DNA from 3 places in the Halomonas sp. HL-93 genome. Region 3 is predicted to be linked to each of the others. Evidence: predicted binding sites of a transcription regulator. Region 3 holds the regulator's gene; each other region holds the start of a gene.
The links. Region 3 encodes FNR, which switches genes on or off when oxygen is low (the NO sensors DNR and NnrR bind a similar motif). Its sites were predicted from a motif close to TTGATNTANATCAA; they were not measured.
Positions count from the first base shown of each region.

Region 1: kdgD (5-dehydro-4-deoxyglucarate dehydratase) is a predicted target of FNR. The motif match lies at 1,961-1,974, and genes of this name have one in related genera.
Region 2: GA0071314_RS07085 (OmpW/AlkL family protein) is a predicted target of FNR. The motif match lies at 2,913-2,926, and genes of this name have one in related genera.

Region 1 is NZ_LT593974.1:36,273-43,042, forward strand. It holds gene GA0071314_RS00190 (AEC family transporter) at 1-220, shown strand, start outside; gene thpD (ectoine hydroxylase) at 605-1,516, shown strand; gene kdgD (5-dehydro-4-deoxyglucarate dehydratase) at 2,052-2,963, shown strand; gene GA0071314_RS00205 (ABC transporter substrate-binding protein) at 3,023-4,072, shown strand; gene GA0071314_RS00210 (tripartite tricarboxylate transporter TctB family protein) at 4,181-4,624, shown strand; gene GA0071314_RS00215 (tripartite tricarboxylate transporter permease) at 4,641-6,149, shown strand; gene garD (galactarate dehydratase) at 6,174-6,770, shown strand, end outside.
Region 2 is NZ_LT593974.1:1,556,750-1,563,519, forward strand. It holds gene GA0071314_RS07070 (ATP-dependent zinc protease family protein) at 1-390, opposite strand, end outside; gene GA0071314_RS07075 (DUF3549 family protein) at 467-1,513, opposite strand; gene GA0071314_RS07080 (YqcC family protein) at 1,803-2,135, shown strand; gene GA0071314_RS07085 (OmpW/AlkL family protein) at 2,200-2,826, opposite strand; gene putP (sodium/proline symporter PutP) at 3,167-4,657, opposite strand; gene putA (bifunctional proline dehydrogenase/L-glutamate gamma-semialdehyde dehydrogenase PutA) at 4,941-6,770, opposite strand, start outside.
Region 3 is NZ_LT593974.1:799,250-806,019, forward strand. It holds gene GA0071314_RS03570 (putative nucleotidyltransferase substrate binding domain-containing protein) at 270-2,099, shown strand; gene GA0071314_RS03575 (DNA polymerase III subunit epsilon) at 2,096-2,737, shown strand; gene ttcA (tRNA 2-thiocytidine(32) synthetase TtcA) at 2,815-3,738, shown strand; gene fnr (fumarate/nitrate reduction transcriptional regulator Fnr) at 3,735-4,475, opposite strand; gene hemN (oxygen-independent coproporphyrinogen III oxidase) at 4,538-5,956, opposite strand; gene GA0071314_RS03595 (alpha/beta fold hydrolase) at 6,090-6,770, shown strand, end outside.

The sequences.
Region 1 (6,770 bases), 760 kb from region 3:
CATGCCGGCACTGGTGCTGGGGCTCTCTTGGCTAGTAGGTCTGGATACGGTGAGCCGTGATGTCGCGTTGCTGTTTGCCGCGCTGCCTACCGCTACGTCGGCGTATATTTTGGCCCGCCAACTGGGCGGCGATGCTGAATTGATGGCGGCGATTATTACCGGTCAAACGCTGTTGGCGATGCTGACGCTGCCCGTTTGGCTTCAACTGGCGAGCGGATGAAAAACTAAATAAAAAATATTCGTGTTTGTGTTGACGCGGTAAATGAGAACGATTACATTGTGGTTGTGGCGTTTGATGAGACGCCACAGACCACGACAGAAAGCGACAGTTTCCTGTCATGGTTTCTCCCTCTCATTGCTAGTCACGGTCTTTTGCCGCTCCTTTGGAGCGGCTTTCTTTTTTCTAATCTCTGTTAGTGCCTCTCTTCTTATGCTGCCTCTTTGGCTACTTATCTTCGCTTAGCAGCTGATTTTAAACGCATGCATAGCTGAAACGTTTCTAACGCGGATAGGGCGTCATTGCTGAGGCGTGTTTTGGCGTCTACGTTTTAAAAGTGGCGCCTGAACGCGCTTTCTGACATGCATACTAACGGAGGAGTTTGCCATGAATGATACCCAAGATCTTTTCCCCACTCGCTTGGAACGAAAGTTGGGAATGTTTGAGCGCATCGACCCAGTGGTATATGGCGATGAGTCTCAGCTTGCGAATGGCCCATTGGACAGGTCGCAAATTGATGAGTATGAGAGAAAAGGCTTCCTCTCATTTGAAGGGTTTTATGATGCTGACGATATGCAGGCTTTTCTTCAAGAGCTACGTGAGTATGAAGACGATGCTGATCTGAAGCTCTCCGAAGGGACTATTCTTGAACCAGGGCGTGAAGAGATACGCACGGTGTTCGGTATCCATCAAGTATCAAAACGCTTCCAGCGCCTGACTCGAGATCCAAAGTTGCTGGCGATCGTTAAGCAATTGCTGGGCAGTGATGTCTATATCCATCAGTCACGGATCAACTATAAGCCAGGGTTCAAAGGTAAGGGGTTTGAGTGGCATTCGGACTTTGAAACATGGCATAGCGAAGACGGCATGCCGCGTATGCGTGCGCTAAGTTGTTCAATCGTCCTCACTGACAACGGCGAGTTTAACGGTCCGCTGATGCTGATTCCCGGCTCGCACCGGTACTTTGTTCCCTGTGTGGGACGAACGCCGGAAAATAACTACAAAGAGTCGCTGAAAAGCCAAGAGGTAGGGGTGCCGCCCGCGAGCAGCCTTCGCGAGATAATGCTTGAAAACGATATTGAAGCACCCAAAGGCCCAGCAGGGTCTCTGGTAATTTTCGAAAGCAATACCATGCACGGCTCCAATATCAACATGTCCTGCTGGCCAAGAAGTAACCTGTTCTTTGTCTACAATAGTGTTGAAAATACACTTCACGACCCTTACTGCGGTAACCGGCCTCGCCCAGAATTTCTGGCCAACCGCACCGAGTGGGAGCCCCTTGAGCCCCTTCAGGAGTAACCTCTTGTACATTGCCGTATTGAGCGCAAAACCTGACGGTGGCAATTGCTGACTTGCGCCAATACGGCACTTCGCGAGATTTTCGAGATTTTGAACCGCCTTCTGGACGTTGATCAAAAAATGACGCGCCTAGGATACGCACTTACAGGCCCCCTGATGCAGCAGGGGGTCGCGAATGCTAGATGTTTACCTTCCCTTCATGATTTTCTAATAAATAACGTTAGCTCCAAGGTATGAGCAAAAAATACCCCGAAACCGCCCACACTCCCTTAGCAGAGTGCGGCGCTGACTATAAACGCCTAAGTCGCTGTTAATGGTTGAATTGCGTGATATGAGGCTGCATAAGCGTCGCGCTTAGCCTATGGGAGAGGTGGTTAAACTTTGGTTGTATTTTGCGATGGCCGACTTGCTTAACCCGACGGGGGCGATTAGTTTTTAACTTGTATGATGTATGACAACTAAGAGGTTGTCACGATTTTAAGCCTCGCGAATGGGTGTTGGCACACTTCTACGAGGGAAGCATGAGGATGGTGGCGTGAAGTTTTCCAAACAAGACGTAATACAAGCGATCGGTGATGGCCTACTCTCGTTCCCGATCACCGACTTCGACGATAACGGCCAGTTCGATGAAGCCAGCTACCGCGAGCGGCTTGCCTGGTTTATTAGCCACGACATTTCAGCGGTATTCGTGGCCGGCGGCACCGGTGAGTTTTTTAACCTATCGCTGGAAGAATACCGCCAGGTGGTACGTGCAGCTGTCGATGTGGTCGATGGCAAGCTCCCGGTGATTGCCAGCGCGGGGTTAAGCGTGGCCTCGGGAAAAGCCTTCGCCAGAGCCGCGGAAGAAGCCGGCGCCGACGGCATTCTGCTAATGCCGCCCTACTTAACCGAATGCCCACAGGAAGGCCTGGTGGCCTATGCAAAGCAAATTTGCGACGCCACACCGATCAACGTTATCTACTACAACCGGGGTAACGGCATCCTCAACGCGGCGTCTGTCCAGACGTTGGCCGATGCCTGCCCGAACTTGATCGGTCTGAAAGACGGCAAGGGCGATATTCAAGCGCTGAATAAAATCATCAAGACTGTGGGCGACCGTCTGACCTATATCGGTGGCGTGCCTACCGCCGAGATTTTCGCCGAAGCGTATCTGTCGATTGGCGTTAACACATACTCCTCGGCCGTCTTCAATTTTGTTCCCGATATGGCGGTGGCCTTCTATCGAGCCCTCCGTGCTGGGGACAGCCACATCGTTAAGCAAATTACCCAAGAGTTTTTTATTCCGTTTATCGATTTACGGGATCAAAAAGCGGGGTATGCCGTGAGCCTGGTTAAGGCGGGTGCCGAGATTATCGGTCGCCCGGCCGGAGACGTTCGCGCGCCATTGACGATGCCGTCTGCCGACGAGTGTCGGCAATTAAAGCAACTAATCGATAATACGAAGTAAAAATCCTTATCAAACCGCAAAGTGATAACAAATTAACAACGAGCGAATGAGGTGAAGTTATGATCGTATCCAAAAAAATGATGACAGGCGTAGGTTCGGTAGCGCTTATGGCGGCAATAAGCGCCAGCTCTGGTACTGTCCTGGCCCAGGAACTACGCGGGAATGTCCGCGTTGTCATCGGCTCTACGTCGACCGGGGCAGACACCTATCAGAACTCCAGTTTCGTAGTGGACAAGCTAGCCGAGCATCTAGATATCAACATGAAGGTCGATGCGGTTGGGGCGAACGCGGCATTTCGCACTCTGGACCGAGATCCGCGCGGTAATACCCTGATGATCTTCCATGATTATGCCTATTTAGGCCACTTATACGGCGTGGAAGGCTTCAGCGATATCTTCGAGAAGTACGCCATTGGGCCTGCCGTATCTATTAACCCAGGCAATGCTTATCTGGTACCCAAGGACTCGCCCTACGAGAATCTGGAGGACATCATCGCTGCCGCAGGTGAAGGCGAGACAATACGTGTTGCGATCCAGCCGGGTGGCGTTTCCGAGATCGGTTTTAGCGCTTTGAAGAACGCTATCGCCATTGAGCATCCGGGGCAGGAAGATAATCTGGTCGCTGTGAACACAGGCTCCCAGTCGGACAAGAATCAGCAGCTGTTCGATGATCAAGTCGACGTTATTAATGGCTCCGTGCAAGCTAACGAGCAGTTCACTCGCTTGCCTGAAGATGATCAAAAGGCCATGCGTTTCGTTTGGTTGACGGCGAGTGAGGAAACCATAGAACAAGCGCCTGAAGATGGGCTGGGCGAAACATCGCGTGAACAGTTGTTGGAGTATGTTGAGCCTAACGTCAACGTCACCATGGGCGATGACGAAAGTTTCACTTTCGATAAGGAGTTCTTCTTCCTTTATAACAAAGACATGGACCCTGCTATCGTTGAGCAAATCGATGAGGCGCTGGCCGAGATCTACGATGAGGGCGAGATTCAGGAAACCCTGAAAGACAGTTTCTTCATCCCCAACTTCATGCCATCTGATGAAGCTGAAGCGCACTTTAAAGAGAAGGCAGAGCGTTACGCAAGTATCATCGAAAACATCAAATAAATCCTTTGGGCACTGGTGGCTTAGTTCTACCAGTGCCCTTTCATTCAGGTAGAACCGATAGAGAATAATACAGAGACAGGGTGTCTCCTGCTTATTTCCGGAGCGATTATGGAATCAGGTATATCAAGTCTGCTCAGCATCTCGGTCGATTTCGAGAACTCGCATTTGTTCTTCCCAACCATTATCAGTTGGATCATGGCCGTTTTGTTTGCCATTGTTCTAGTGGCAAAAGTAGCTCCTTTTCTAGTTGCTGTTAAGAGAGGAGAACGTTCTCTGCCTATTGTAGGTGAACCCATGGATGGATGGCGTTTTTTCGGCACGCTTGCGCTGATCGTCGCTTATTTCTATCTAATGGCTGTAGTGGGCAATCTATTCCCCTATACAGGGTATGGTTTTTTATTTGTTTCAATATTGTTCGTTCTTTTGATGTCTCTTATGTATATGCATAAGTGGACAAAGAAATCGCTCATTATTGTGGTCATTAATGCCGTTGTTGCACCTAGCTTAGTTTGGTTGATCCTTGCCAAGCTGTTTGCTATTACCCTGCCGTGATTAAAGCGAGTGCCCTATGGAATTCTTATCCTTATTTGACATAACTTTCTTTTTGCTGGCCGGGTTTGGCACGCTAGTCGGCATTATTTTTGGCGCAATTCCTGGTATGACCGCTACTATGGCGGTCGCCGTATGTTTGCCGCTAACCTATGCTCTAGGACTTCATAACGGTCTGGCTTTATTACTTGGTTTGTATGTGGGAGGCATCTCGGGTGGCATGGTGCCAGCGGTACTCATCAATATTCCCGGCACACCATCATCTATCACTACTACTTTCGATGGTTACCCGATGGCGCAAAAAGGGGAGGGAGAAAAGGCCCTGCGAATTTGTGTCATTGCTTCTGTTTTTGGTGGCCTGCTAAGTGCCGCAGTGCTTTTTCTCTTTGCGCCTTTATTGGCGGATTTTTCGATTAAGTTCTCCTATGTAGAGAAGTTCTTGATAATCCTGCTGGCACTGAGTGTCATCGCCTCGCTGTCAAACAGCATGCTGGTGGGCATTTTTAGTGGTGTGATTGGCATCTGGCTCAGCCTGATTGGTGACTACAGCACGACTGATGGTGGTAACGGCAAGACTCGCTTGATGTTTGACTTTATGGAGCCTTACCTCTTTGAAGGGTTTTCTCTGTTGCCCGTGCTGATAGGGATTTTCGGTATCTCCACAATTTTTTTAGAGGCTGAAAAGGGTGTTAAAAGTGAAGTGTCTGGAAAAAGCGTGAAGGTTAGTAAAGATTCTGGTTTTTCTTTATCAATCTTCAAAGGTAGCCTGACAAACCTTACCCGTTCTTCTTTTATAGGCACCTTTGTCGGCTTGTTGCCAGGCGTGGGTGGCAGCGCCGCCTCAGTGTTAGCGTATACCCAAGAGAAAAACTTGGCGCGTGACTCTTCTCAAATGGGTAAAGGGGCTCCCCAAGGTATTATTGCGTCAGAGTCAGCCAACAATGCGTTAACCGGCGGTGCACTGATTCCATTGTTATCGCTTGGGATTCCAGGTGACTCTACCACAGCGGTTCTAATTGGTGCTTTCACGTTGCAGGGTATTCAGGTAGGACCATTGTTCATTCCTGAAAATACTGAAACATGGTACGTCATGATGACGGCATTAGTGTTTGCCAATATCGTCATGTTTTTCCTGATGTTCTATGCCATCAAGCACATTGCCAAGGTCGTGCTGGTGCCCAAGCATATTCTCTTCCCCATTATTGTGATGATGTGTGTTGTGGGTGCTTACGCCATCAATTACGGCATTATGTTCGATGTCTGGACGCTGCTGATTTTTGGTGTAGTGGGGTACTTGATACAGAAGGTTGGATTGGAAGTGGCACCTTTGATCATTGGTTTTATCCTCGGTAGCCAAGCAGAGGTCTACTTTGTCAAAAGCCTTGAGTCGGCTGGCACATTTACCACCTTCTTCACTAAAAGCCCCATTGCCGTAGTGCTGTGGCTGCTTATTCTTGCCTCCGTGGTGTTCTCGCTCATGATGAGCCGGAAAAATCGCGCCAAGCATCAACATAACGCTGTGGGCTAGTACGAATATTAAACAGGAACGCTCATGACAAATGTTGAAAGCAAAATCATAAAAGTACACCCCGACGATAATGTCGCCATCGTGGTAGAGGCTGAAGGCATCGCAGAGGGCCAGGTGCTAGGCACCGGCGGCTTGGTTGCTAAAGGGCGCATACCCCAAGGGCATAAGTTGGCGCTCACTGATATTGCGGATAATGCGCCTATTATTCGCTACGGTGAAATTATTGGTCATGCGCTTGCCGCTATTGCCAGAGGGGAGCACGTTGATGAATCCAAAGTGCGCCTACCCACAGCACCTGCTTTAGAAGAGTTGCCGCTGGCCACTCGCCCGGCCCCTGATGTTGAGCCCCTTGAAGGCTATACCTTTGAAGGGTTTCGCAACCCCGATGGCAGTGTGGGCACTAAGAACGTGCTTGGGATCACTACCAGCGTGCAGTGTGTAGCGGGCACTGTGGATTATGTGGTGGAACGCATAAAGCGTGAATTACTACCACGCTACCCCTATGTTGATGATGTCGTAGGGCTCAACCATAGCTATGGATGTGGCGTCGCTATCAACGCGCCTGCGGCGATTATCCCCATTCGCACGCTTAAGAACATTGCCCTAAACCCGAACTTTGGC
Region 2 (6,770 bases), 760 kb from region 3:
CATCGCGCGGCGTCCTAGCAGCATGGGGTGGCGCATATTACTGCGGTCGGTCAGGCTTAACTCAACCGGAAAATTAAGCTCGCCCATGCGCATGGGGGTACGGATAATATAACGCCACTCAGCGTGCCCGTTCGAGCTGGTCACCCGGCGACGATCATGTAAATGCACCTTCAATCGGTGAGCGGGGGTGTCAGGCCCGCCACTATGGGTGGTAAAACTGACCCATAGCTGCCCATGCTCATCTTCATGCGCCTCAATCTCCTCAGCATGAAGTGCTGAGGTACGCGCACCGGTGTCTGCTTTGCAGCATAGATGAAGCGCCAAGTCAGGCAAATAAACCATTTCACGGCGGCCAATTACCGCTTTGGCCAGGTATGGGAGTTCTTTCAAAACCACTCCTTAGGAAGCCGATAATTAACGATCGTGCCCTTCACGTTAATCGGACGTTCCATTGCATCATCAATAATCAACCCAAGGGTTGGCCGCTTCGAGCCGAAAGGTCGGCCACGCGGGCGTGGATCGTTGAGCCGTCGGGCGCGTCACGCAGGGCCATCAGTATTGGTAAGCGTAGCCGGGGAATTAGCGCCAAGTCTCTCACCACGGCAATAAAATCGGTACGCTCGTCATCCGCCAGACGCGACAGAAAAAGCGGCAACCGTTCGCCGTCTTCCAGATGTGGCCAGCCTCGCCCTGCCATCGCGGCCAGCACGTCGGGACCACTGGTCGTCTCATCGCGAAGTAACTGGGTATACCAATTACCTGCCTCGTGAGTGACGGTAGCACCTACTGCGCGCACGCAGGCGCATAGCATTTCAAGGTCACCTGCGATGATGGCCTGTTCGCCCCTTCGACGCAATGCGGCGACCAAACCGCTGGTGAGTGCCTGATGCTCCAGACAGAGACAAAATGCCTGAGCAACCTCTGTGGGTAAATAAGCCAATTGGGTGGCCAGCCGTTCAGCAATGTCGTTATCCATACGGATAACCACGTCGGCGATGCCCTGTAACCCCAACTGCTGCCAGTCTAGCGTCTCTGGGTCGCGTAGGTAGGCGACGACGGGTTCAAAATGTTGGCTCGCAGGCAGCTTAAGGTCATAGGTTGCACGGGCATTGAGCATCGCCTGAAAATGAGCGCTCGGCGTAAAAGCGAGCGGGTTGTCCTTCATCAGGTTATCAACCTCAGGGGCTCGTTCTTGGCCTAGCTGCGAGACATTGCGGCCAAGGGTTTCGATCAACCGGTTTAAAAACGCATCGCGCTGGGCGGGCACCAGATGGCCTTCCTCGTCCAGCGGCAGGGCCAGGAACCAGATCGCCGGCTCCGGCATATCCCCAAGCCGAAACACAATGGCCACGCGCGCTTGGCTTTGCCAAGGGGCGGGCCAAGGGCTCTGCGCGTTTTCTAACTGGCGCAGCGCGTTATCTGAGCACGCCGTTACACGGCGACCCATATGATAAAACGACACGCTGGCCCCGCTGCGCTGAAAGAACTCGTCTAGGGTGCGAATTGGTTGCATAACGTCCTTTCCTGTTGCAAGCCTGCACTCTACCTTGCGGATAGCAGCCTGTCAGCCGTAGGCATTGATAATATCACGCCTTTTTTACTATCTGGTTAAAAATTAGACAGTCACCCGTAACCCGCATGAGAACCGCGGATGCGACACATTTCCATAGCTTATCCACAGTCTCTTGCAAGTTTTCTGTGAGTCTGTGAATAACGGGGGCCGTCGGTGGGTGAGTGGCAACTCGGGGACAGAGTTGGGATAATATATTTAACCCATACGACAGATTTAACTTAGGTGGTTTATGAGCGTCCATCAACAGCTTCACACTGCGCTTCTTGAGCTTGAAGCTACCTTAAAAGCCGCCAATCTATGGCGCATGCCGGCACCAGAGGCTGCGGCCTTTTCCAGCCAGCAGCCGTTCTGTATCGATACGATGTCGCTGCTCCAATGGCTGCGTTTTGTGTTTATTGCTCGGTTAAACACGTTAGCTGAAGCAGGTGGGCCAATGCCGGCCAAATGTGATGTGGCGCCGGCTATAGCGGCGCATCTTAAGCAGGAGAACGTACGAGCCAGCGATTATTTGTTGGTGGTTAGGGCCGTTGAGCGCATTGATCAGCTGGTTACCGATAACTAATGAAATCGCCCCTGACCACTTATCAGAGGGCGATGGCCGTTAGATGTACTGTCTGTCTGCCTATTTAAAAACGATAGCTGATGCCTCCCATTACCACCACGGGATCAATGTCTACGCTACCGGCTGACTCTCCGTTGATGGTGGCATCGCTGTCGATATCGATGTACCAGGCGGCTGCGTTCAACGCCCAGTGATCATCAATCAGCAAGTCAACGCCCACTTGGCCTGCAACTCCCCATGAATCCTCCAAGGACAGCGAAGCTCCGATATCGGTCTTTTCGTCAGAGAAATGTGTGTAATTGACGCCAACTCCCAGGTAGGGCTGAACGCGGGCATTGCTGCCGCCTAATGGGTAATATTGGAAGGTCAGCGTAGGCGGAAGGTGCTTGGTCGACCCGTCTGTAACGCCATCGACCTGTAAGTCGTGCTTAAAGGGCAGGGCAGCTAGCAGCTCGACACCTAAGGTGTCGTGAAAGCGGTAGCCCAGCGTAAAGGCGGGCCCGCTTTCCGAGTCTACGTGTACATCAGCGCCGCCTAGCAGCTCGCCATTATCGCTGGTGGGGGCAACCTTGGCGATGCCAAGGCGGGTGAAAAAATCGCCTTCCCCATAAGCAAAGCTGGCGCCGCTGAAGGTAAGTGTGGCGGTCGATAGGCTGATTGCGACAATGTGACGAGGTTTGATGTTGCGCATGGAGTCACTCCTGATTGCAAGGCGGGCGGCCATTCATTGGCTGCTTAACGGTGCAAACAGTTTATCGAGACGCTGCGAGTGGATTATTGATCTATGGCAAGAGTTATTAGACAACTGTGCTTAGAGTGATTCGGTATCGCTCATGGGTAGACTTTTAAGCAGTTATTGAGGCAGACCAGAGTCGCGCTGAAGGGCTTTAGATATCACCAAGAGTTTTACCGTGTGATGTAAGCTAATGGCGTCACTGAAGTGAATGAGGCCTTCCCGTGACGGTGTACCTGACACGGGAAGGCCTCATGATCAACCTATTGGCTAGGTTGAGTGCGCGGTTCGCACTCGTCTAGCGATCGATATGCTGATATTCACCGGCATCGGCAGTAGCGCTGCTTACTGCCAAAATGGCGATAAACGAAGCGATGAAGCCAGGAATGATCTCGTACACGCCAGGGCCACCCATGAATTCAGCGTTCCAGCCCAATGCAATCCAGATCATAACGGTGGCGGCACCCACCACCATGCCTGCGATGGCACCGGCGCCGTTCGTGCGCGACCACATCAGCGACAGGATAATCAGCGGCCCGAATGCTGCACCGAAGCCTGCCCAGGCGTTGCTAACTAGACCCAGAACCTGAGAGTCTTCATCAGATGCAATGAAAGCGGCAACAATGCCGACTAGTACCACGCAGACACGGCCTACGGCGACACTTTGTTGCTCAGATGCCTTCTTATTCAGGAACAGACGATAGAAGTCTTCAGTCAACGATGAAGATGCCACTAGAAGCTGGCTGGAAACGGTGCTCATGATCGCAGCAAGCAGCGCTGCATAGAGGAAACCGGTGATCAGCGGATGGAACAGTAGATCTGCCAGGACAATAAAGATGGTTTCCGGATCCTCGACATCCATGCCGTTACGGAGCGCATAGGCCCGACCGAAAATGCCCAAAGAAACAGCGCCAATCAGCGAGATAAGCATCCAGCCCATGCCAATGTTACGGGCAATCGGTACATCCTTGAGTGTCCGGATGGCCATGAAGCGCACAATGATGTGCGGCTGGCCGAAATAGCCAAGCCCCCAGGTCACCGCCGACAGCCACCCGATAAAGGTCAATCCGGACGTCCAGGACAGTAGCGTGGGGTCGGCTTCATTTAAGGTTTGTGTTGCCTGGCCGAAACCGCCCCCACCTTCGCCGAATAGCACCACCGCAGGCATGATGATCAGCGCCAGCATCATGATGCAGCCTTGCACGAAGTCGGTCATGCTCACCGCAAGGAAGCCGCCAACCACGGTATAAATAAGCACCACGCCCAGTGTAATAATGACCCCCATGGCATAGTTGCTCATATCACCGACGTTGAAAACGCCAGAGAACGCGCTTTCAAACAGCTTGCCGCCAGCCACCAGTCCCGATGCGGTATAGACCGCAAAGAAGACGACGATCACGATGGCAGACACTGTGCGCAGGGAAAGCGCCCGTGTCGGGAACCGGTTTGCCAGGAACGCCGGAATGGTAATCGCGTTGCCATAGTGAACGGTTTGTTCACGTAGGCGCGGAGCGACCAGAATCCAGTTGAATAACGCCCCCACAAGCAAACCAATCCCGATCCAGGCCGAGCCCAAACCTGAAGCGAACAACGCCCCAGGCAAACCCAGCAGCAACCAGCCACTCATGTCCGATGCGCCGGCCGATAGAGCCGCCACTTTTGGGCTGAGGGTTCGGCCCCCGAGCATATAATCTTCAGATGAAGAAGTGGCTTTGCGCATCGCGTAAATACCGATGGCGATCATTAGCGCAAAGTACGCAATGAGACTTATCCAAACACCGATGGCCATAAAAACGTCTCCTGTTTCTTAGTTATTAAGTCGGGCGTAGTGCCGACAGGTTGGTGCGCTTGCCAACAAGGCGTTGGCAGCGGTGCAGTTTTGTTTTTTTAAACCCCATTCGTATTCACGTGAGGGGCCCCTAGGTCGTCTGGCCGCGATGTCCTCAGTGAGGTTGTTGGAACGGTTGTACGTAGCTTCTCTATATCGAGAACATAACCGGCGATCCCTTTGTTATTTTTCCCCATGAGACGCTTCCTTTTAAGACGTTCAGTTTATTAGTGTGACGAGCGGCTTACTCATCGCCCAGTGCCAATAGCGACGCATTGCCCCCTAGGGCAGCGGTGTTATTGGTAATGGTTTTTTCGGTAACAAAACGCTGTAGGTAATTCGGCCCACCGGCTTTCGGGCCCGTGCCTGACAGCCCTTGGCCACCAAAGGGTTGTACACCCACCACAGCACCGATGATATTGCGGTTGATGTAAACGTTGCCGACTCGCATTTTCTGAGCTATTTCAGCGGCAAAGGATTCATTGCGGCTATGTACCCCAAACGTCAGGCCATATCCCCGTCCGTTGATGTGGTTAATGACTTGGTCGAGTTCACTGGCCTTGTAACGCACGATGTGTAGGATTGGGCCAAACTGTTCGCGGGTGAGTGAGTCGATGCTGTCGATGACGAAGGCAGCGGGGGCCACAAAGGTGCCATTGCGGGTATGCTCAGACGCCATCGGCGTTTCCGCCACAAGGCGGTTCTCAGCCTTGAGTTTTTCGATGTGCTCAAGCAAACCTTTGCGGGCGTCTTCGTCGATGACCGGCCCGACATCGGTACCAAGGTCTCGAGGGTCGCCAATATGCAGTTCGCTCATTGCCCCTTTAAGAATCTCGATAACTCGATCGGCCACATCGTCCTGCAAATATAAAACGCGTAGCGCCGAGCAACGCTGCCCCGCACTCTGGAATGCCGACTGAATCACGTCTACCACGACTTGCTCGGGCAGGGCGGTCGAGTCGACGATCATGGCATTCATTCCGCCGGTTTCAGCGATCAAGGTCGGCAGTGGTGCGTTCTCCCGCGCTGCCAGGGCACGGTTGATGATCTGTGCAGTATCCGTCCCGCCGGTGAATACCACGCCGGTAATCCGTGGGTCAGACGTCAGCACGCTGCCTACTGTTGGGCCATCACCTGGTAGTAGCTGCACCACGTCGCGGGGCATGCCGGCTTCATGCAGTAACTCGATGACACGGTGGGCCACAATGGAGGTTTGTTCGGCGGGCTTGGCCAGTACGGTGTTGCCCGCTACCGCGGCGGCCACAACCTGACCGCAGAAAATAGCCACCGGGAAGTTCCAGGGGCTAATCGCCGCAAACACACCCTTGCCCCCCATCAATAACTGATTAGATTCTCCCGTCGGGCCGGGTAATTCGATTGGCTCGCCAAACGATTCTTCTGCACGCATGGCGTAGTAGCGGCAAAAGTCCACGGCTTCCTTGATTTCATCAACACCGTCGGTCAGCAGTTTGCCGCCTTCCCGGGAACACAGCGTCATAAGTTCCGGCATGTGTTCTTCCATCAAGTCGCCCAGCCGCCGGATAATGGCGGCGCGTTCGACAACCGGTGTGGCGTCCCAACGGGGAAAGGCATTCCAGGCGGCGTCCACTGCCTTGGCGGCTTGCTCTTTACTGGTCCATTGCACGCTGCCTACGGTTTGGCGGCGATCATAGGGCGATGTGACCTTATGCGTGTTGGCGGCGTCATCGCCGACGTCAAACGCCAGCAGCGGTTTGGTCGGGTACTGTTTGTCCATGAAGGTAGCCATTTCCTCCATGAGCGGATAATAGTGACTGCGAATATTCAAATTAACGCCACGAGAGTTAAGCCGTTTTGGGCCGTAGATATCTTTAGGCAGGGGGATAAGCGGGTTGACTAACGACGGTTGCTGGCGAAGCGTATCTACCGGATGTTGGCAGAGGGATTCAACCGGCACGTCGGGGTCGACCAGTTGGTGTACGAACGAGGAGTTAGCGCCATTCTCAAGCAAGCGACGTACTAGATAAGGTAACAAGTCTTTATGGGCCCCCACCGGTGCATAAATGCGGCAGTAGGTCCCTTTGGGAGCGCGCTC
Region 3 (6,770 bases):
TGGCCTAGACATGTTTTTAATAATTCAAAAAGTGGCGACATGTTTTGCCTTTTTCACAACACCGAAGTGAATAAAGGTAGTTAGACATTAGCGCAATAACCCAAAGTAGTAGTCGGGTAATGAATTTCCTTAACGCCAGTTTTTAACCCAATGGCGAATGATGCCTTAAACGTTAGACTGCTTGACATTATTAACTAACACGCCTTGGACAACCATCCTCAGGTCAACGAGGTTCGCTTACACCGCATCATAATAACGAGGTCATGCTCATGGTAGATGTCGACCTTTCCCAGCCACCGTTTTCGCTGCTGGATGCCGAGGGGAAGGAGCACGTGCGTCGCGGCATGGACCTTGCCTATTTTGAGCGTCACGACATCATTGTCGAGACAGGCCAAGCGGGCGAATACGTGTATGTGATCCATAAGGGGGAAGTTGCCGAACTAGACCCCACCTTACCGTCATCAGTATCGCGCATTGGGCATTACACTGCAGGCGATTTATTTGGTGCCATTAGCATATTGAACGGCAAAAGCCGCTACCGGTTTCAAGCGGAACAGGAATGCTTGTGTTATCTGATGCCCAAAGCGCTATTCAAGACACTGTGCCATGAGTATCCCGAATTTAGTCAATTCTTTCGCCAGTCGTTGGCTCATAAAGCACGCCTGTTAACAGAAAAGCGCGCCGAAGGCGGCGTGACGATGGCAGGGTTCATGCTGGCCCGCGTCAGTGAGTGCATGCGCGCGCCCTTGTTACTGCCCGCCGATGCGGATGTCGCCACCGCCGTGCGCACGCTCAATGATAGTCATGCTGACAGCTTGCTGGTTGATGCATCCAGTCAACTGGGCATGGTGACTAAAACCGACCTGCTAAACGCCATTGTGCTGGGGGAGCATCCCGTAACCACACCGCTTGTTGATATCGCCCAATATACTCTGGTAACGGCGACGCCCGACCAATACTTATTTGAAGCGCTGGTCAGTATGACGCGCCATAAGGTGACGCGGGTCGTGGTGATGGACAATGCCCAGGCCGTTGGTGTGGTCGAACTGACCGACGTACTTAGCTATTTCTCAAGCCGCAGCTATGTGGTCAGCCTTCAGGTGGAGCAGGCCGGTGATTTGTCGGCGCTGGCCGCAGCTAGTCACCGTACGCCGGAGCTGGTCAACGCCTTGATGGCGCAGGGGGTGAAGCTACGTTTTGCCATGGATCTGTTGGCAGCCTTGAATGGCCGCATCATGAGCAAGGCTTGGGAATTCACTATTGATGCGTCACATCAGCAGCACAGCTGCATGATGGTCATGGGCAGTGAGGGGCGCGGCGAGCAGATTCTCAAAACCGACCAGGATAACGGCTTGATTCTGGCCGACGACGCTGAGTGGCCCGCTGTTGGGGATGACATGCAGCGCCTCACGGCCACCCTTATTGAGCTGGGTTACCCGCCTTGTCCGGGCAATATCATGGTGTCGAACCCGGATTGGGTGGCCACGGTAAGCGAATGGAAAGGGCGCATTGCGCGCTGGGCCAGCGCACGTGACGGCGATAGCCTGATGAAGCTGGCGATCATGCTCGACGCCCACGGCGTGGCGGGCAACCCGAGCCTGCTGGAAAGCGTCCGTGAGGAGCTGTTCGAGCGTTGCTCCCGGGACGAGTTGCTGCTGTCGTATTTCGCCCGCACTGCGCTGCGTTTTTCTACTCCCTTGACGCTGTTTGGTTCGCTTAAGAAGCCCCAGCACGGCATCGATATAAAAAAAGGCGGTATTTTTCCCATCGTTCACGGCGTTCGCACCATGGCGCTTGAGCGGCGTATTCACGACACCTCGACGTTTGGCCGGTTGGATGCGCTGGCCGAGGACGGGCGTCTCAACCGGCGCTTTGCTGACGACCTAGGCGAAGCCTTAGCGCTGTTTACCGAGTTGCGGCTTAAGCAGCAGCTCAATGATATCGCCGACGGATCATCCGTTAACCAACCGGAGCGCTCCAACCGGGTCGTCGTGCAGGAGTTATCGTCGTTGGAGCGTGATTTGCTTCGCGAAGCGCTGCACATCGTTAAAGATTTCAAACAGCGTCTCTCGCATCGTTATCACCTGGAGTATTCGTGATCAGTCGACACTATTTAGATGCCCCCTTTGGTTGGCTTGGCGGCCTGCTGCGCCGGGGAAGCGAGCGCCGCCGCTATGCAGCTTCTCCCTATGCGTGGCTTTTCCAACCTTACCTAGGAAATGAACTGGTGGCGCTTTCGTGTTTTGCCCACCATGGGGTAATGAGCATCGCGGCGGTAACGCTGCGTCATCACCAAATCCTGACCAGTCGCGCATGGGTTGCAGCGCTGAGCGAAGGCGCGCGAGGAAGCGACGCCGCCGAGCGCCGTCATCAGTTGCTGTACAACGTGGAGACCACGCTACCGCTCGATGTTGAAAGCCTGCGTTCGCTAGTCGAGTTTATCGGCAACCGGCCGATCGTCGGCTGGCAGCTTGAGCAGCGCCTCGCGCCGCTCGAGCAGGCGCTACGCCGCCATCTAGGGTTTGGCCTGCCCAATGCACGGGTGGATGTCACCAAGCTGCACCAGCGCCATCTGCGCCGCTTACACCCCCAGGCTGAGCAAGAAGATGAGCTAGCCAGAGCGCTAAACTGTTGGCAAGTGCCCAGCCAGGCGCCTCAGCGGGCGCTTGAAGATGCCACCGCCAGCGCGCTGCTGTATCTTCGCTTGCAGCGTACGGAGGTGGATGCTGCCCTGTAGTGGCAAGCAGTTGGGCGCTGGCGCTGGGAGTTGCTAGAATAGCGGTTGCTTCTTTTACCATCGGCAGTGCTTATACCATGCAACATCACCTTGATCATTTTGACCCAGCGTTGGCGACCCCTAATGCGGCACCCGGCTTCCCCGAAGCGGCTGTCGCTTCTGAAGCCCACGCAGCCAAACAAAAACGCGAGTTCAATAAGCTGCAAAAGCGTCTTCGCCGCGAAGTGGGCAACGCGATCATTGACTATCGCATGATCGATGAGGGCGATCGCGTTATGGTCTGCCTGAGCGGCGGCAAAGACAGTTATACAATGCTGGAGATGCTGCTCAGCCTGCAGCGCAATGCGCCGGTGAACTTCTCGCTGGTGGCCGTCAACATGGACCAGAAACAGCCGGGCTTTCCTGAGCATGTGTTGCCGACCTATCTCGAGCAACGCGGGGTGGAATACCACATTCTGGAGCGTGATACCTATTCGGTGGTGAAAGAGAAAACCCCGGAAGGCAAAACCACTTGCGCGCTATGTTCGCGCTTGCGCCGCGGTTCGCTGTACGGCTTTGCCGAAGAAATCGGTGCTAACAAGATTGCCCTGGGCCACCATCGGGAAGACATTCTTGAAACGCTGTTTTTAAATATGTTCTTCGGTGGCACGCTAAAATCAATGCCGCCCAAATTGCTTTCTGACGACGGCAAGAACATCGTTATCCGACCGCTGGCGTACTGCAAAGAGGCGGATATCGTTGAGTACGCCCAGCAAATGGCGTTCCCTATTATCCCTTGCAACCTTTGTGGCTCGCAGCCCAACCTACAGCGTCAAGTAGTGAAAGATATGCTGGCGGATTGGGATAAAAAACATCCCGGCCGATTGGAAAGTATGTTTAAAGCCGTCACCAATGTTGCGCCCTCGCAGCTTGCGGACCGCGATCTGTTTGACTTCGCCGGGCTAGAAGCCAAACAGGCTGAGTTAATGGCGGGGCGCATTCAGGCGCTCACTGTTGGCTAGGGAGCGGCGTCTTCTTCGGCAAGCTGCTGCAGTCTCGCTATATCAAGAATGCGTACCTCGCGGCCTGACACGTCCACCACTTCCTGAGATTGGAAGCGGCTTACAATCCGGCTGACGGTTTCCACAGCGAGCCCGAGATAGTTGCCGATATCCGCTCTGGGCATTGAGAGTCGAAAACTGTAGGGCGAGTAGCCCCGGCGGCGAAAACGGTCGGAAAGCGTGATCAGAAAGCTTGCCAGGCGCTGGTCGGCGGTTTTGCGGGACAGCAGCCGCATCATTCGCCGGTCATTACGCAGTTCTTTGCTCATGCTGCGGTATAGCTGGCCGCGTAGCTCGGGCAGCTTTTCAGACAAATGATCCAGTTGGTCAAACGGAATCTCGCATACCGTGGTGGTTTCCAGCGCGACCACGCTGCCGGGGTAATGGGGTTCATCGATAGCATCTAAGCCTACCAGTTCACTTGGCAGATAGAAGTTGGTCAGCTGTTCAAAGCCACCGCCTTCGCTGGTGACCTGTTTTAAGCTGCCTGAACGCACGGCATATACGCTGGTAAACGGCTCCCCCTGGCGAAAAAGCTGCTCGCCTTTTTTGAGCGGGGCGCGTCGCCGAATAATCGCATCAAACTGGTCTATATCTTCCAGTTCGAGCGCTAATGGCAGGCACAGCGAGCTTAAGCTGCAGGTTTGACAGCGTGCCTCATGTAGGATGGCACGCCGTTGGAGCATTGGTTCCAGCATGAGAGTCTCCGTCAGTGGCGCATGGCTTCATTATGTAAGCTGGAGCATATGGGCAGCAACCGTCAAACTATTTTTGAATAGCGCTGTTCGCTCTGATTAGCCAGGCGAGCATCAAACGCCATGGCTAAATGGCGAATTAGCAATCGCCCTAAAGGGGAAACGCGCAGCTTGTTGCCCTGTATATCCACTAATCCATCGCGCTTTGCCTGGTCGAGAGAACTAAGCGCTAGGCGGAAATACTGGTGGGCATCAATCTGCCAGCGCTTGCCGAGCGCCGCCAAATCCAACTGCATGTCACACATCAAGCGCTCAATGGCATCGCGGCGAATCAGGTCGTCGCGACTTAGGCATACGCCACGCTGTGTGGCTAGCTGCCCTTGATCAATGGCTGACTGGTAAAGATTGAGCTGGCTGCTGTTTTGCGCATAACAGTCGTCAAGGCGTGAAATGGCCGATACACCAAAGCCAATCAGATCGCACTGGGCGTGGCTGGAATAGCCCTGGAAGTTGCGCTGCAGCGTGCCGTTTTGCTGGGCAAGAACCAGGCTGTCGTCCGGTCGGGCAAAATGATCCATGCCGATATGCACATAGCCGGCATCGGTGAGCATGTCGATGGTGACGCGCAGCATGGCTAGTTTCTCGTCGGCGTCGGGCAGGTCCTGCTGGCGAATGCGCCGCTGGGGCGGAAAACGCTCCGGAAGGTGGGCATAGTTGAACACCGACAGGCGCGCCGGGTTCAGTTCGATGACCTGGCGAAGCGTCTGTGCAAAACTGTTCGCCGTTTGCAGTGGTAGACCGTAGATAAGGTCCAGGTTGAGCGAGCGGAAGCCCAGTCGCTGGGCTTCGTCCATCAGCGTTTCGGTGAGTACCCGTGGCTGGTCACGGTTAATCGCTCGCTGTACCTGAGGATCAAAGTCCTGCACGCCCAGGCTCAGCCGGTTAAAGCCCAGCGATTGCAGATGACGCAGGGTTAACACATCGGCTTCGCGCGGGTCGATTTCAATGGCGTAGTCGCGCTCGGGGTCGCTGGAGAGGCCGAAGCGGGCATCCAGGCGGTCAATCAATTCGCTCATCTGGTCAAGCGTTAAAAAGGTTGGTGTGCCGCCACCCCAGTGCAGTTGCCTCACCGGTCGCCGGGTGTCGAGAGGCTGCGCTGCCAGCGCCATTTCACGGTCGAGCCTTGCCAGATAGGGTTCGGCAAGTGCGGTGTTCTTAGTGGCGATCTTGTTACAGGCACAGTAGAAACAGATCTTCCGGCAGAACGGAATATGTACATACAGCGATAGCGCTCGTTGAGCGTCGTTGCTGCGTGCCAGGGCAGAGGTAAAATCGTCGGCCGTAAACGCCTCGTCAAAGGACAGGGCGGTGGGGTAAGACGTATAGCGGGGGCCGCTTATTGCGTAGCGCTGGAGTAATGCGTCGCTCCACGTTGAAGTGGTCAAGGTGCTATCAGAAGCAGCATCATTCACGGTGGTAGGCATGGGACCATGCTCCAGGTCAAAGGGTTGACGCAAGGGTAGCGGCTGCCAGGCAATCTCGTGTTGAGCTACGTCAAGAAAAGCAGCGCCAGGTGGATGTTGGCGCATTCAGTCAAACAGCCCGGAGGGCCGCGTTGTGGAAACCCACTGGCCGCAGGAAACAAGCATCGATAAGCAGACGCTGGCGGAGGTGGTCGCCCAGCAGGTCAGCGGCTGTTTTTGGCTTGAGGGGATGGGGCCGCTCAGGCTTTATGGACAGGCAAGTCACGGCTGCCTGCTGTTGGCCCATGGCGCTGGCGCCGGGCACCGATCCGCTTTTATGCAGCAGTTTGCCAGTGCGTTAGCGAAGCATGGGTTGCAGGTGATTACGTTTGATCTTGGCTATATGCAGCAAATGCAGGCCACGGGAAAGCGCCGCCCTCCGCCCGCCATTGATCGCACGGTGGCCGAGTTGGCGCGTTGGTATGACGGCCTTGCCCCGCTAACGGCTAAGCCGCTTTGGCTCGGCGGCAAGTCGATGGGTGGCCGCGCGGCAAGCATGTTGGCCAGTCAGCAAGCTTGCCCGGGGCTAGTGATCGCCGGTTATCCGTTTCATCCGCCAAAAGCACCCGACAAACTGCGCCTGGCGCATTGGTCAGACGTGCAGGTGCCTTCACTGATACTTCAGGGCGAGCGTGATCCTCTGGGCAATCACGCAGAGGTATCGAGCTACGCGCTGCCGCATAACACCCAGGTGATGTGGCTTACCGATGGCGATCACGACTTTAAACCCCGCCGTGCCTCGGGGGTAAATCAGACGATTTTGATTGACGAAGCC